3 regions of the Halochromatium sp. NSM3 genome follow, and region 2 is predicted to be linked to each of the others. Evidence: predicted binding sites of a transcription regulator. Region 2 holds the regulator's gene; each other region holds the start of a gene.
What was found. Region 2 encodes FliA, which starts transcription of late flagellar genes. Its sites were predicted from a motif close to GCTAAAGTTNNNNNNNNNNCNGCCGATA; they were not measured.

Region 1 (5,016 bases), on a different contig from region 2:
CGCAAAGCAGGTGGTCGCCTGCAGTCAGTTCAAGAGCGCGGCGCTGGATGAGGTCGCTGACGTGCTGTTACCGATCTCGGCCTTTGCCGAGACTGCGGGCACCTTCGTCAATGCCGAGGGGCGCTGGCAGCGGTTCCAGGGAGCGGTCGCGCCGGCGGGCGATGCGCGTCCAGGCTGGAAAGTGTTGCGGGTGCTCGGCACCATGCTCGAGTTCGACGGCTTCAGCCAGAACAACGCGCGTGAGGTCCATGACGAGGTCGCCCACGCCTGTTCGGGGCTTGCGCCGGATAACCAGTTTGGCGATGCGCGCGCGTTGATTTCCACCACCGAGCGACCAGCGCCGTCCGGCGCCGAGCTGACGCGGATCGGCAACCTGCCGATCTATGCCAGCGATGCGTTGGTCCGCCATGCGCCGGCCTTGCAGCGCACGCCCTTGGCCGAGTCGCTTGCGGTGCATCTGCATCCGCGACAGGCCGCCGACATGGGGCTGGTTGAGGGCGATCAGGTGCGACTGATCCAGGGTGGTGCTGGTGCTGGAGGTGGTGGTACAGGCGTTAGCGCGGGTTCTGGCTCTGGTCCTGATTCGGGCTCGGGCATTGGCAACGCAGCAGCGTCAGAGACTGCGACAGAGGCACGGGCACCGGTGGTGCTCAATGACCGCATCGCGCTCGGCTGCGCGAGAATCCCTTCCGCCGTCGACGGCAGCGAGGCGCTTGGACCGATCATCGGCCCGGTGCGCATCGAGAAGATCGGGGCATAGGAGAGCAAGCAGATGATGGATTTGTGGCAGTGGCTGCCGCTTCCGGTACAGAGCCTCGTCGCGATCGTCGCGATCATCGGCCCATTGCTGGCGGTGGTGGCCTGGTACACCTATGCCGAGCGCAAGGTGATCGGCTATATCCAGGTCCGGATCGGCCCGAACCGGGTTGGCTGGCGTGGGCTGTTGCAGCCGATCGCCGACGCCGTCAAGCTGATGGTCAAAGAGATCATCGTCCCGACCAAGGCCAACAAGGGCCTGTTCCTGCTCGCGCCGCTGATCTCGATCGTGCCGGCGCTCGCGGCTTGGGCGGTGGTCCCCTTCGATGCTGGCCTGGTATTGGCCGACATCAATGCCGGCCTCCTCTATGTGCTGGCGCTGACCTCGCTCGGCGTCTATGGCGTTATCATCGCCGGTTGGGCCTCGAACTCGAAATACGCGCTGCTCGGTGCGATGCGTGCGGCGGCGCAGATCGTCGCCTATGAGATCGCGATGGGCTTTGCGCTGGTTGGGGTGCTGGTCGCGGCCGGCAGCCTGAATCTGAGCGCCATCGTCGAGAGCCAGAGCGGCAGCCTGCTGACCTGGTTTTGGCTGCCGCTGCTACCGCTATTTGGGGTCTACTTCATCTCCGGCGTCGCCGAGACCAACCGCGCGCCCTTCGATGTGGCCGAGGGCGAATCCGAGATCGTTGCCGGTTTCCACGTCGAATATTCAGGCATGGCGTTCGCGATCTTCTTCCTCGCCGAATACGCGAACATGGTCTTGATCGCGATGCTGGCGACGCTGTTGTTCTTCGGCGGCTGGCTGTCGCCGTTCCAGGGTATCCCTGTGCTCGACGAGGCGACGGCCTGGGTGCCGGGGATGGTCTGGCTGATACTGAAGACCTTCTTTTTCATGTTTGTCTTCCTTTGGCTGCGCGCGACCTTTCCGCGCTATCGCTACGATCAGATCATGCGGCTGGGCTGGAAGGTGTTTATTCCGATCACAATCGTCTGGATTCTTGTGGTCGCCGTGGCCGTGCTCGCGCAGTTGCCACCCTGGTGGTCTGCCGCGTCTGCCTAACTAGGATGGCCCTAGCTTGGATCGCAAAGATGCGTGATCGCGACCCCCGCGCCAGTCGACAGCCGATAGAGTAATCATGCTTCAAGCCGCACGCACTTATCTAAACAGCCTCCTGCTCATCGAGCTGTTCCGCGGAATGGGCTTGACCGGGCGCTACCTGTTCAAGCGCAAGTTCACGGTGCAGTATCCGGAGGAGAAGGCGCCGGTCTCACCGCGTTTTCGCGGCCTGCATGCGCTGCGTCGTTATCCAAACGGCGAAGAGCGCTGCATCGCCTGTAAGCTGTGCGAGGCGGTCTGCCCAGCACTGGCGATCACCATTGAGGCCGAGCCCCGGGCTGACGGATCAAGGCGCACAACACGCTACGACATCGATCTCTTCAAGTGCATCTACTGCGGCTTTTGTGAAGAGTCATGTCCGGTCGATTCGATCGTCGAGACCGATATCTACGAATACCACTTCGAAAATCGTGGCGAGAACATTATGACCAAAGACAAACTGCTCGCGATCGGAGATAAGTACGAGGCGCAGATCGCGGCGGCGCGGAGTGCGGATGCGCCCTACCGCTGAGATCAAGACGTCGGTTGTCTGAGTCGGCAACCGAGTCGATCGAGCAGGAGAAAGATAAAGAGAGCGGTGCCGATGTGCCCCGGGCCGGGCCCGCAGGGTGCGGGTCCGTTTTATACATCGACTGTCAACGTCTGCCTGCGCGCGAGATCCGGACTCCCGTGCAGCCATGCCAGCTGGAAATCCCATGGGCTTCGAAAAATTTCTGTTCTATGTCTTCGCGGCCATAACCGTATTCGCCGCAGGGATGGTGGTGACGCGCCGCAACCCGGTTCACGCGGTGTTGTTTCTGGTGTTGGCCTTCGTTAGCAGTGCGGCCCTTTGGCTACTGCTGGAGGCGGAGTTCCTCGGCATCGTGCTGGTGTTGGTCTATGTCGGTGCGGTGATGGTGTTGTTCCTGTTCGTGGTGATGATGCTCGATGTCGACATTGCTGTGCTGGGCGGGCAATTCATCCGCTATCTGCCGGTCGGCCTGCTGATCGCGCTGGTGATGGTCGTGAATCTGTTCCTGGTCTTGGGTCCGTCCAACTTCGGGCTCGAGCTGTTTGCGAAGCCCGAGGCGCAGCCCGCCGACTACAGCAATACGGTCGAACTCGGGCTGCAGCTCTACACCACCTACCTGTATCCGTTTGAGATCGCTGCAGTGATCCTGCTGGTGGCCATCGTCGCCGCCATTCGCCTGACCCTGCGTCGTCGTCCCGAGACCAAGTATCAGGATGCGTCGAAGCAGGTGCGGGTGAAGAAAGGGCCGGATCGCATCCGCCTGGTCTCGATGCCGGCCGCGCCGCGTCTGGGTCAGAAAGTTGCAGGGCCGGCGCTGAAGGAGGAATCCGAATGATCGCCCTCTCCGATTACCTGCTGCTCGGCGGGCTGCTGTTCTCGATCTCGGTTGCCGGGGTGTTCCTGAACCGAAAGAATGTGATCATCCTGCTGATGTGCATCGAGCTGATGCTGCTGGCGGTGAACATGAACTTCGTCGCCTTCTCGCATTTCCTCGGCGATCTGAGTGGTCAGATCTTCGTGTTCTTCATCCTCACCGTCGCCGCTGCCGAAGCCGCGATCGGGCTCGCCATCCTGGTGGTCCTGTTCCGCAATCGGCGCACCATCAACGTCGACGATCTGGACATGCTCAAGGGCTGAGCCCACCGGACACCGCTCGGAGAATCCTTCCATGGAGACCGTCTATCTGACCATCGTGCTGGCGCCCCTGATCGGCGCCATCATTGCCGGCTTCTTCGGCGGCAAGATCGGCCGCGTCGGCGCGCACTCGGTGACCATCCTTGGCGTCGGCATCGCGACCCTGTTGTCGCTCTGGGTCTTGTCGCGCTTCATCTGGCACGACGAGCAGGCCTTCAACGGCACCGTCTACACCTGGATGGTCGCCGATGGCATCCGCTTCGAGATCGGCTTCCTGGTCGATCGCCTCACCGCCTTGATGATGGCGGTGGTGACCTTCGTCTCGCTGATGGTGCATATCTACACCATCGGCTACATGGCCGACGACGCCCACAACTGGCCCGAGGACTCGCGCGTCGGCACCAACAGCTATCAGCGCTTCTTCAGCTATATCTCGCTGTTCACCTTCTCGATGCTGATGTTGGTGATGTCCAACAACTTCCTGCAGCTGTTCTTCGGCTGGGAGGCGGTGGGCCTGGTCTCTTATCTGCTGATCGGCTTCTACACGGTGCGCGAGTCGGCGATCTCGGCCAACCTCAAGGCCTTCCTGGTCAACCGGGTCGGTGATTTCGGCTTTATCCTCGGTATCGCTGCGGTGGTGATGTACTTCGGCTCGCTCGACTATGCCGAGGTCTTCGCCCAGGCACCGGCGCTGGCCGATACCCAGGTCGCGGTGTTCGGCGGGGTCTCGCTGATGACGCTGATCTGCATCCTGCTGTTCATCGGCGCCATGGGTAAGTCGGCACAGATGCCGCTGCACGTCTGGCTGCCGGATTCGATGGAAGGCCCGACGCCGATCTCGGCGCTGATCCATGCCGCGACCATGGTCACCGCCGGTGTCTTCATGGTCGCGCGCATGTCGCCGCTCTATGAACTCTCGACCACGGCGCTGTCGTTCGTGCTGGTGATCGGCGCGGTCACCGCCTTCTTCATGGGGCTGGTCGGGCTGGTGCAGAACGACATCAAGCGCGTGGTCGCCTACTCGACCCTGTCCCAGCTCGGCTACATGATCGCCGCGCTCGGCGCCTCGGCCTATGCCGCCGGCATCTTCCACCTGATGACCCATGCCTTCTTCAAGGCGCTGCTGTTCCTGGCTGCGGGATCGGTGATCATCGCCATGCACCATGATCAGGACATCCGCAACATGGGTGGGCTCAGGCGCTATATGCCGATCACCTGGATCACCGCGCTGCTCGGCTCGCTGGCGCTGATCGCCTTCCCGGGCTTCTCCGGCTTCTTCTCCAAGGATGCGATCATCGAGGCGGTGGGGCACTCGCACATCGGCGGTGCCAGCTTGGCGCATCTGCTGCTGACCCTGGGTGCCTTCGTCACCGCGCTCTATAGCTTCCGGCTCTACTTCCTAGTCTTCCACGGCGAGCCGCGGATGGATGAGCACACCCGCTCGCATCTGCACGAGACGCCTTGGGTCGTGACCATCCCGCTGATCGCCCTGGCG
Region 2 (5,016 bases):
GGCGAGGACGATGCCCGCCGGCGCCGCAGCGAGGTGGCCCAGGAGGCCGACTTCTATGGCTCGATGGATGGCGCCAGCAAATTCGTCCGCGGCGACGCCATGGCTGGCCTGGTCATCATGGGTATCAACATCATCGGTGGCCTGCTCATCGGCATGCTGCAGCATGACATGAGCTTTGGCGACGCCGGGCGCACCTACACCCTGATGACCATCGGCGATGGCTTGGTGGCGCAGATTCCGGCGTTGGTGATCTCCACCGCCGCAGGCGTCACCGTCTCGCGCGTCAACACCGAGCAGGATGTCGGCCAGCAGATGATCAGTCAGCTGTTCGTCAACCCGCAGGTGATGATCCTCGCCGCCGTGGTCATGGGCATGTTGGGCATGGTGCCGGGCATGCCGAATCTGGTCTTCCTCATCTTCACGAGCCTGCTCGGTGGCTTGGCCTGGTATCTCCTGCACGAAAAGGAGAAGCTGCTGGTCGCGCAGGCCGCGAGTAGCGCGCAGCCGGCGACCACCCAGGAGGCACCGGAAGCGAGCTGGGACGATGTGCAACTGGTCGACACCCTGGGGCTCGAGGTCGGTCATCGGCTGATCCCGTTGGTGGATCAGCGCCAGCAAGGGGAGCTGCTGGGCCGCATCAAGAGCGTGCGCAAGAAGTTCGCGCAGGATGTCGGCTTCCTGCCGCCGGTGGTACATATCCGCGACAATCTGGAACTCGGGCCGAATACCTATCTGGTCTCGCTCAAGGATGCCGAGATCGGCCGCTCCGAGGTCTTCCCGGGGCGCTGGCTGGCGATTGATCCGGGGCAGGTCTCCGGCAAGCTGGAGGGCACGCCGACGCAGGATCCAGCGTTCGGTCTGCCGGCGGTCTGGATCGGCAGTGAACAGCGCGAGCATGCGCAGGTCTACGGCTATACGGTGGTGGATGCCAGCACCGTGGTCGCCACGCATCTGAACCATCTCCTGCATCGCCATGCCGCCGAGATGCTCGGGCGCGCCGAGGTTCAGAGTCTGCTCGATAAGCTCGGCGCGGAGCAGAAGAGCCTGGTCGAGGATGTGGTGCCCAAGCTGATCTCGCTGACCGCGTTTCAGCGCCTGCTGCAAAACCTCCTTGCCGAGGAGGTGCCGATCCGGGATCTGCGCAGCATCCTCGATACCCTGGCCGAACATGCGTCGCAACAACAAGACCTGGGTGAACTCACGGCCTTGGTGCGGATCGCGCTCGGACGCGCCATCGTGCAACAGTGGTTCCCCGGCGAAAAGCAACTCAGGGTGATTGGCTTGGACGCGCAGCTCGAGCAGATCCTGATACAGGCCATGAGCGGCAGCGGGGCGCTGGAGCCGGGGCTGGCCGAGACCCTGATGCAGCAGGCCGAGAAGGCGCTGATGCGTCAGGAGGCCGGCGGTGATCCGCCGGTGCTGGTGGTGCAGCACAACCTCAGAGCCGTGCTCGCACGCTTCCTGCGTCGGCGCCTGCGGCATCTGGTGGTGATGTCGCAGGCCGAGATTCCCGATGATCGCACGCTGCGCGTGACCCAATTGATCGGAGGCAAATAGCGCATGCCAGGACTGAGCATTGTCGACACCCTGCGCACGGCGAGGCAGGGCGGAGCGCTCCTGGCGCTGGCCGTAACGCTGGCATGGGTGCCGGCGTTGGCGGCGGCGGCCGGCAGTTGGGTGGCCAACGCGCCGTCGCTGAGGGTCATCCTGGCCGAACGCGAGAGCCTCTCGCGTCCGCTGCTGCCACCCGGTGACGGTGTGCATGCGGGCGTGATCCACAGCATCGTCTGGCGCTTCGAGCAGCCACCCGGCAGCGCCCTGAACGCGCGCCTGTGCCAAGCGCAGCGCTGCATGCCGCTGCCGAGCGTGCGCGGTCAGAGTCAGGCCCTCGCGGGATTGCCGGCGGACGCGGCACTGCGTTTCCATTTCTCGCTCATGCCGGGGCAGCGACAAGCCGTGCGCGTGCAGGGGCTGCAGGTGATCGTCAATTACCGCTGAACGAAGCCTTGGGAGACTTAGGCGAACCGAATGTATACTGCGAAAGGCAAGATCGATCAGCACGAACTCATCACGCAGTATTTGCCGCAGGTGCGTCGTCAAGCGCTCGCGCTGCAGATGAAGCTGCCGTCGAGCGTCGAACTGGATGATCTGATCCAAGCCGGCACCCTCGGTCTGCTCGAGGCCCTGGGGCGTTTCGATGCCAGCCAGGGGGCGAGCTTCGCGACCTTTGCCAATCAGCGCATTCGCGGCGCCATGCTCGATGAGCTGCGCAGCCGCGACTGGCTGCCACGCAGTGTGCGCCGTCACGCACGGGCGATGGATGACGCCATTCAGCGGCTCGAGCAGCAGTTCGGCCGCGCCCCGGAAGAGCACGAGATCGCCGCAGAACTCGATATGGATCTGGCCGAATACCGTCACCTGCTCAACGACACCAACAATGGCCAGTTTCTGCCCTTCGAGGAATTGCTCCAAGAGGGCGTCGAGCCTGGAGCGGCCAGCCGCCCGGCCGACCCATCGCTGACCGCGCTCCTCGCGGGCGAGCGGCGGGATCAGTTGGTGGCGGCCATCGAGGCCCTGCCGGAACGCGAGAAGCTGACGATGGCGCTCTATTATCAGGAAGAACTCAACCTCAAGGAAGTCGGCGCCGTGCTCGGGGTCAGCGAGTCTCGCGTTTGCCAGTTGCACAGCCAAGCGCTCAGCCGCCTCAGGGCGCGCTTGCAGGAAGCGCCTGTGGAGCGCTAATTCCCACCCGCTGCTTTTCAACTCAAGGAACTATGAATCCATCGACACTCATCGGTATCCTCGCCAGTATGGTGCTCCTCGGCAGCGTGTTCTTCTTCGCCGCCGAGTCGCCCGATAGCTTTCTCAATCTACCGGGCCTGGCCATTGTGCTGGCCGGCACCATGGCGGCGACCTTCATCAGTTATCCGCTGCGCGAGGTGTTGCGCGTGGTCGGCCTGATCGGGGTCGTCTTCCGGCGCGAGAACACCTATGTCCGCGACGACATCCAGGAGTTGGTGGACATGTCGCGGCTCTGGTTCAAGGGCGATGTGCGCGCTGTCGAGAAGGCGCTCACCCAGACCCGCAATCCATTCCTGCGCAGCGGCATCCAGCTCGTCATCTCCAACACCAAGGAGGAGGAGATCATCGACCTGCTGAGCTGGCGCATCGCCCGGCTCAAGGCCCGCGAACATGCCGAGGCGCAGGTCTTCCATACCATGGCCACCTACGCCCCGGCCTTCGGCATGATCGGCACCCTGGTCGGTCTGGTGAACATGCTGGAGGTCATGGAAGCCGGTGATCTGGAGATCATCGGCCCGCGCATGGCCGTCGCCCTGTTGACCACCTTCTATGGCATCCTGCTCGCCAATCTGGTGTTCAAGCCCTTTGCGGTCAAACTGGAGCGGCGCACCGAGGAGCGGCTGATCGCGATGAACATGGTCCTGGAGGGGATCTCGCTGATCACCAAGCGCCGCCTGCCCTCCTTCATCGAGGAGACACTGAACTCCTTCATGGCCAAACACCACGATGAGATTCGTGACCCAAGTTGACCCGTAAACGAGTCAGGAGAGTTAAGCCATGGTGCAGCGTGCCCGCGTCTCGATGCTCGAAACCCCGCGCGGAGGTGACCAAACCGAGAGCTGGCTGATCAGCTATCTCGATGTCCTGACGCTGCTGATCACGCTGTTCGTGTTGATGGTGTCGATGCTGGGCAAGGCCGAGTATGAGACGCAGACGCAACCGGGCATCCCCTCGACCGAGATCGGCCCCAAGACCACCGGTATCCAGCCACGCCACGACGGTCTGCAACCGCGCTTCGAGGGGTTGGAGATGGAAGGGGTCAGCGTCGACGAAGGCGAACAAGGCATCACCCTGCGCATCGATGACAACCTCTTGTTCAAGAGCGGCCAGGCCGAGCTGACCGCCGGCGGCGGCGAGGTCATCGAGTCGCTGGTGCCGATGCTGGAAAACATCGAGGGGCAGATCTCGGTCGAGGGCCACACCGATAACATCCCCATCGCCACCGCCCGTTTCCCGTCCAACTGGGAGCTGTCGACGGCGCGCGCGATCGCGGTGTTACGTTATCTGAGCGCCGCCGGTATCCCGGAAACCCGTTTGCGCGCGATCGGTTATGCCGATACACAACCGCTGGAAAGCAACGACACACCGGAGGGGCGTTCCGCCAACCGCCGTGTCGAACTCTTGTTGAAGCAGACCCTGTAGCGCGATCCGCTGTTGGATCAATCCGCAAGCCATCAGGCAGGCCTGAAGTCATGCGCCTAAACCACTTTCCAATCGGAGTCCGCATCGTTGCGGGGTTTATTGCGATGCTGCTGCTGGCGATCGCCATCATCGTGCCCTTCCTGCTCAACCGTCTCGATGCGGTGATCCAGGAGGCCGAGCGGCGCGAGTTGCGCTCCCTGCATGGCAATCTGGTGGCCGCGCTGGAGGCGGAGAGCCGCCGGGGCAGTGCCATGAGTGCGCTAATCGCTGGCATCCCCGAGGTGCGGCAGGCCTTCGCCGAGGGCGAGCGCGAACAGCTTGCGGACTGGTTCGTGCCCGGCTTCGATCAGCTGAAAGCCGATCACGGCATCGCCCAGTTTCAATTCCACCGGCCACCGGCCACCTCCTTTCTGCGCGTGCATGGCCCGGAAAAGTTCGGTGACGACCTCACCGACATTCGCCAGACCATCATCGAGACCAACCGCAACCGGGCCCCCATCTCGGGTCTGGAGCGTGGCGTCTACGGGCTCGGCATTCGCAGCCTGGTGCCGGTCGAGTGGCAGGGCTCGCATATCGGCTCGCTGGAGTTCGGCATGAGCTTCGGCCAGGACTTTTTCGAGCGCTTCCACGCCCAATATGGCGCCGAAGCCGCGCTGCGCCTGCCCGATGGTGCCAGCTTCAGCACCTTTGCCTCGACCGTCGACGAGCAGCCGCTGCTGAGCGAGCAGGCGCTGGAAGCGGCGATGAACGGCGAGGAGACGATCGAACACGGCACCCATGCGGGCACGCCGA
Region 3 (5,016 bases), on a different contig from region 2:
CCCGTGTAACGGCCGCCGGCAACCTGATGCGCCATCTCATGCTGGCGGACCGTGCGGTCGGTCTGTTTGAGCTGATCGAGGAGTTTCAGCTCTTGCGGCGAGAATTCTTGGGCGAGGGTGTCGTTCCGAGCGCTGCTTGCGGCATCGCCTTCGGCGACCCGACCGCTGGCGCCTTCCTCGGCGGCCCGGTCAATGGGGGCGCCATTGTGGCCGGGCTCGCTCGTGCCGGGCTCGGGGGGGCGTGTCTGTCCTGGTGGCAGCGCACCGCCTTGGGCAGGATTGCCAGGGGAGGCAATGTTTGGAAACGAGCCAACGGCGGTCGGAATGATCACGGTGCGATCCTCAATATCGGTTGAGAACCTGAGTGTTGGTCAGGCCATCAAAAACTTTCCCAGTCATCTTCGCTGTGCGTGGTGGCCGTCTCGCGCGGCTTTGGCGCCGCCTGGTACCCGCCTCTGCTTGCCCCCTTGCTGGGTGGTGGCGAGAGAGCGGCCGGCCTGTGCGCGGCGGCCTTGTTGCTCGTCCTCCCGGCGGGGAGGGCGAGATTGGTCGAGGCTTGGTCGCCGACATTGAAGAAGGCCACCGCCTCGGCGAGGTCGCGGGTTTGGTCTTCCAGCGAGGCGGAAGCGGTCGCGGTCTGCTCGACGAGGGCGGCATTCTGCTGCGTGACCTCGTCCATCTGGCTGATGGCCACGCTGACCTGATCGATCGCCATCGTTTGCTCGTTCGAGGCGCGGTTGACCTCGTCCATCAGCCCCGAGACCTTGGCGCTATGGATGACGATTTCGCTCATTGATGAGCCCACGGCCTCGACCAAGCTCCGTCCTTCCTTGACGACTTCGCCGTTGAGGGCGATCAGTTCCTGAATCTGTTTGGCCGCATCGGCGGAACGCTGCGCGAGGTTGCGCACTTCCTGGGCGACCACAGCGAATCCGCGGCCTTGCTCGCCGGCGCGGGCGGCCTCGACCGAGGCGTTCAGCGCCAGGATATTGGTCTGGAAGGCGATGCCATCGATGAGCGTGATGATGCCGCTGATCTTATCCGAGCTTTCGGTCAGTTCGTGCATCTTGCCCATGGCCTGCTGGGCCTTCTCGCCGCCCTTGCTGGCAGAGGCATTGGCTTGGCTGGCCAATTGGTTGGCCTGTGAGGTGTTTTCGGTGTTGTGTTTGACCGTGGAGGCGACCTCTTCCATGCTGCTCGCCGTTTCCTGCAGGCTGGAGGCCTGTTGCTCGGTGCGCTGGGAGAGATCGGTATTGCCGGTGGAGATCTGGTTGGCGGCGGTGCTGATCGATTCCACCGAGCCCTGGATATGGACGATGAGATCGCGCAGCTTGTCTTGGGTGTCGGCTAGGGCCAGCAGGGTTTGGCCCACCTCATCCTTGCCCGTGGTCTGAATCCGGTTGGTCAGGTTGCCCTTTGACATCTCGACGAAGACCCGCTTGGCTTCGGTCAGCGGACGGGTGATGCGCAGGATCAGCTGCCAGCCGAGCAGTGCTCCGAACACGGTCGCGATGATGACGGCGGCGATCATCAGGTTGCTCATGAAGGCCGTATCGGCGGCGGCGCTGCGGTAGCTTTCCAGAGCTGTCTGCTTCTCCAACTCGATCATCTCGACGAGGGTCTTGTTGATTGCCTGGTAGGCTGGGAGCCCTTCGATGAAGATGAGATGGTTGGTGCTGGAAAACTCGTCCTTGAGGGCCAGATCCATCGCCGGCTCCAAGGCGTTGTAGATCAGGCGCTGATACTCAGCGTTGAAACGCTCCGCCAAGGTTTGCGACTCAGGGTCGTCGATGGTCGCTTGGTATGGCTTCCAGAGGCTGTCCAGCTCGGCCTGGTTACCCTCGATAACGTCCATGTGCATGGAGGTGGGATGGGTATGCAGCGCGCCAACCGCCAGCCTTGGATCATGCTGCGAGGCCAGGAAGATCTCCATCATGATGTTGCGCAGCAGCGCATCGATGCGCGCCAGATCCTGCGAGCGCAGTAGATTGTCTTCGTAAATATCTTCAAGAGCGCTGTTTGTTGATTGCATGCCCTTCAGACCCAGGCCCCCGACGGCCAACAGCAGCACCAGCGTGATGCTAATCAACAGGATGAGGCGATGTTTGATCGTCAGGGTCATGGCGCAATCTTCTCTCTGGAACAGCCTTTTAAGGAGACATCGACCTAAAAGCCGCTCACTTGAGCGCGGTAAGCTGATGAGGATCAACCGCCACTGCTTTTCGGTCATGCATCCCGCGCAGTATATCATTATCCCGTGGCCGGCCTCCGGGAAGCGAAGCTGGGAAACGAGGAATTAAAGCACAAAACATGCCAACTATCGATGTCTTCATCGAGCTGTCCGCCGATACCTGCCAGGCCCACTATGAAGGGCGAGTCGAGCACGTGTATACATGGAGCCTGGATGGACGGCGCGTGGTGTTTCCGGCCACGGCCTTACGCCACGTGGTGACGCGTGACGGGGTGCATGGTATTTACCGGCTGAGTTTTTCTTCGGCAGGACAGTTTGAGAGGATAGAGCCTTTGCTCTGATGATTACCGAGACGGGAGCAAGACCAGCATGGGGACGCAATGACGGAACAAGACGCAACGACGGAACAGGAAGACGGCTACACCAGCGTGACGAAGCCGTCCGAGGTCGAGGCGCTGCTGAACGCGCTGAGCGAGCCGGGTGGGGCCTCGCTGGTGATGGAAGGCAGCGATGGTCAGGTACTGCCAGTTCTGGTCGCCGATCAGGCGTTTGGCGAGTATCTGCTGCTGGATATCAGCGCGATCCGGGAGGTGGCCAGCGGGCTCCAGCATGGGCAGCCCTTCCGGCTGCTGGGGCAGGCGCAGGGGGTGATGCTGCGCACGCCGGTGCTGACCCTCGGCGATTGCCAGAACAACAACGGTCGCCTGCAAGGCCGCTGCGAGTATCCCTATCAACTGGAGGTGCTGCAGCGGCGAGAATCCTTCCGCGCGCGGTTGCGATTGGGCATGGAAGTGGGCGCTATCCTCAGGCACGAGGCGGATGGAACCAGCTCGCAGGGGGATCTCAGGGATCTGTGCCTGGACGGGTGCCAGCTCGAGATGCCGGTCGCGAGCGCCAACATGCTGGCCTCATCGGCGTCGCTCGTGGTCGAGCTGCATTTCCCTAACGGCGCTCGCTTATCGGTCCAAGGCACCCCCAAGCATCATCGGGTCGACGTGGAACGCCAGGTCGTCACTGTGGGGTTTGAGTTCACGCGCTCCACTCTCGAGCAGGAGCGCCAGCTGTGGATGTTCGTGCGCGAGATCGAGCGCGAGTCGGCGCGTCAGTCGAGCGCTGGCAACGAGGGGATGCTGCGCTCGGTGCTGTTCCAGATCGATCCCAAGGCTCCCCCGGTGGTTGCGCGCCGTAATGCGCACGTCTATGCGACGGCGATGACCAAGCGCCTAGCGCGCGTGGCGGGCTATCTGGATGCCCAGTTGCTCGAGCTGCGCGATCATCCGCGCCTGCACTCGGCGCAACTCTCGCGCTATACCGACCGCTTGATGGCGCTCTACGATGAGGATCGCGAGGCGTTATTGTTCGCCACCCGCTGTCTCTTCCAAGAGGCCCGGCTGGTGCGGCATGGTCTCTCGGTGGCCGTGGCCCTGCTCGATCTGACCATCCGTAGCAAGATGCCGCGCGAGGCCTGCAAGGCGGTGGCCGCTTGCGCCATGGTCCATGATCTCGGCAAGGCCTTGCTGCCCGACGAGCTGCTGCAGGCGCCGCAGCTCGATGAGGAGCAGCGCGCCAAGCTGCATGGGCATGTCGCGCACCTCGAGCACGGCTTCGAGACCTGTCAATGGCTCCCGAGCAGCGTCGTCAGGAGCGTGTTCAAGGAGATCAACGAGCGGCTCGATGGCAGTGGTTATCCGGCGGGTTTGAGCGGCGATCAACTGGGCGAGCTGCCGCGGTTGGCGATGGTGGCGGATGTCGTCGATGCCATGCGCCGAGACCGGCCCGATCGACCGGCCTGGAAGATCGCCGAGATCTATCGCCACTTGCTCGATCATCCCGAACGTTTCGAGCAACGCTGGGTCAAGCGCTATATCAAGGCGTTCGGGCTGCTGCCGATCGGCTCCTTGGTGCGCTACGAATCCGGCCAGTTGGCCTGGGTGCAGGGGCTCGACGAGCAGGGACAACCGTCCCAGGTGCAACTGACCGATGCGATCAAGCCGCCGGACAGCTCACTGGGCGAGGTCCTGCGCGGCGAATCTCTGCTGCCGCTGGGCAAACCCGTTGAGGAGCTGCCGCTGTCGATCTGAGCCTTTGACGCCCATCACAGTTGCTCGCATTTACGCAGCGGCGCGCCTAAAGTCTAACGGGTGTCCGCCGATAATCTTGTTAAACCGGCAAAGCCATCACCCGCGTCAGCGACTGACCGGAGCCTCAGTCCCTCATTTGCCGGATTCCAAAAGCCACACCAGGAGGCATTAATGTCAACCATCACATCGCTCGGTATCGGTTCAGGACTCGATCTCAACGGCTTGCTCGACCAGTTGCGCGATGCCGAGCGTGGCAGGTTGCAGCCTCTGGTTCAGCAGAAGGAAGCTCAGGAGGCCAAGCTCTCGGCGTATGGCAGGCTACAAGGCGCCCTGTCGGCGTTCCAGTCGGCGTCCAACGCGCTCAACGGCAACTCGCTCTACGAGAGCGTCTCGAGCAATGTCACCGGCAGCAGTGTCACCTCGGCGGCCAGTTCCGATGCGGTGCCGGGTCGTTATGATGTGAATGTGACCAAGCTGGCCCGTTCGCAGAGCCTTGCTACTGATGGTTTTGCCGAGGGACATAACTTTTCCGCAGGTACTCTCAGCATTGAGGTAGGCGCGGGGACATTCGACGTGGCGGTGGGAGCTGGGGACAGCCTCGAGGATCTCCGCGACAGCATCAACGCCGCAGGGGGAGGGGTCACGGCTTCCATCATCAATGATGGGTCGGATAACCCCTTCCGCTTAGTGCTCACGACCGATGAAACCGGCGAAGATGCTGCGATCCAGTCCATTAGCTTTAGT

Region 1: a site for FliA is predicted at 2,435-2,462, ahead of AC54T3_RS09965 (NADH-quinone oxidoreductase subunit J). Genes of this name have one in related genera too.
Region 3: a site for FliA is predicted at 2,160-2,187, ahead of AC54T3_RS14500 (methyl-accepting chemotaxis protein). Genes of this name have one in related genera too.

What each region holds. Positions count from the first base shown of each region.
Region 1 covers NZ_JCAQIA010000019.1:67,711-72,726, forward strand. The annotation lists gene nuoG (NADH-quinone oxidoreductase subunit NuoG) at 1-760, shown strand, start outside; gene nuoH (NADH-quinone oxidoreductase subunit NuoH) at 773-1,819, shown strand; gene nuoI (NADH-quinone oxidoreductase subunit NuoI) at 1,896-2,387, shown strand; gene AC54T3_RS09965 (NADH-quinone oxidoreductase subunit J) at 2,572-3,222, shown strand; gene nuoK (NADH-quinone oxidoreductase subunit NuoK) at 3,219-3,524, shown strand; gene nuoL (NADH-quinone oxidoreductase subunit L) at 3,556-5,016, shown strand, end outside.
Region 2 covers NZ_JCAQIA010000036.1:7,690-12,705, reverse strand. The annotation lists gene flhA (flagellar biosynthesis protein FlhA) at 1-1,557, shown strand, start outside; gene AC54T3_RS13920 (flagellar protein FlhE) at 1,561-1,998, shown strand; gene AC54T3_RS13915 (RNA polymerase sigma factor FliA) at 2,029-2,742, shown strand; gene AC54T3_RS13910 (motility protein A) at 2,775-3,551, shown strand; gene AC54T3_RS13905 (OmpA/MotB family protein) at 3,580-4,224, shown strand; gene AC54T3_RS13900 (methyl-accepting chemotaxis protein) at 4,329-5,016, shown strand, end outside.
Region 3 covers NZ_JCAQIA010000039.1:22,453-27,468, forward strand. The annotation lists gene AC54T3_RS14495 (putative metalloprotease CJM1_0395 family protein) at 1-332, opposite strand, end outside; gene AC54T3_RS14500 (methyl-accepting chemotaxis protein) at 380-2,122, opposite strand; gene AC54T3_RS14505 (DUF2835 family protein) at 2,311-2,532, shown strand; gene AC54T3_RS14510 (HD domain-containing phosphohydrolase) at 2,572-4,272, shown strand; gene fliD (flagellar filament capping protein FliD) at 4,333-5,016, shown strand, end outside.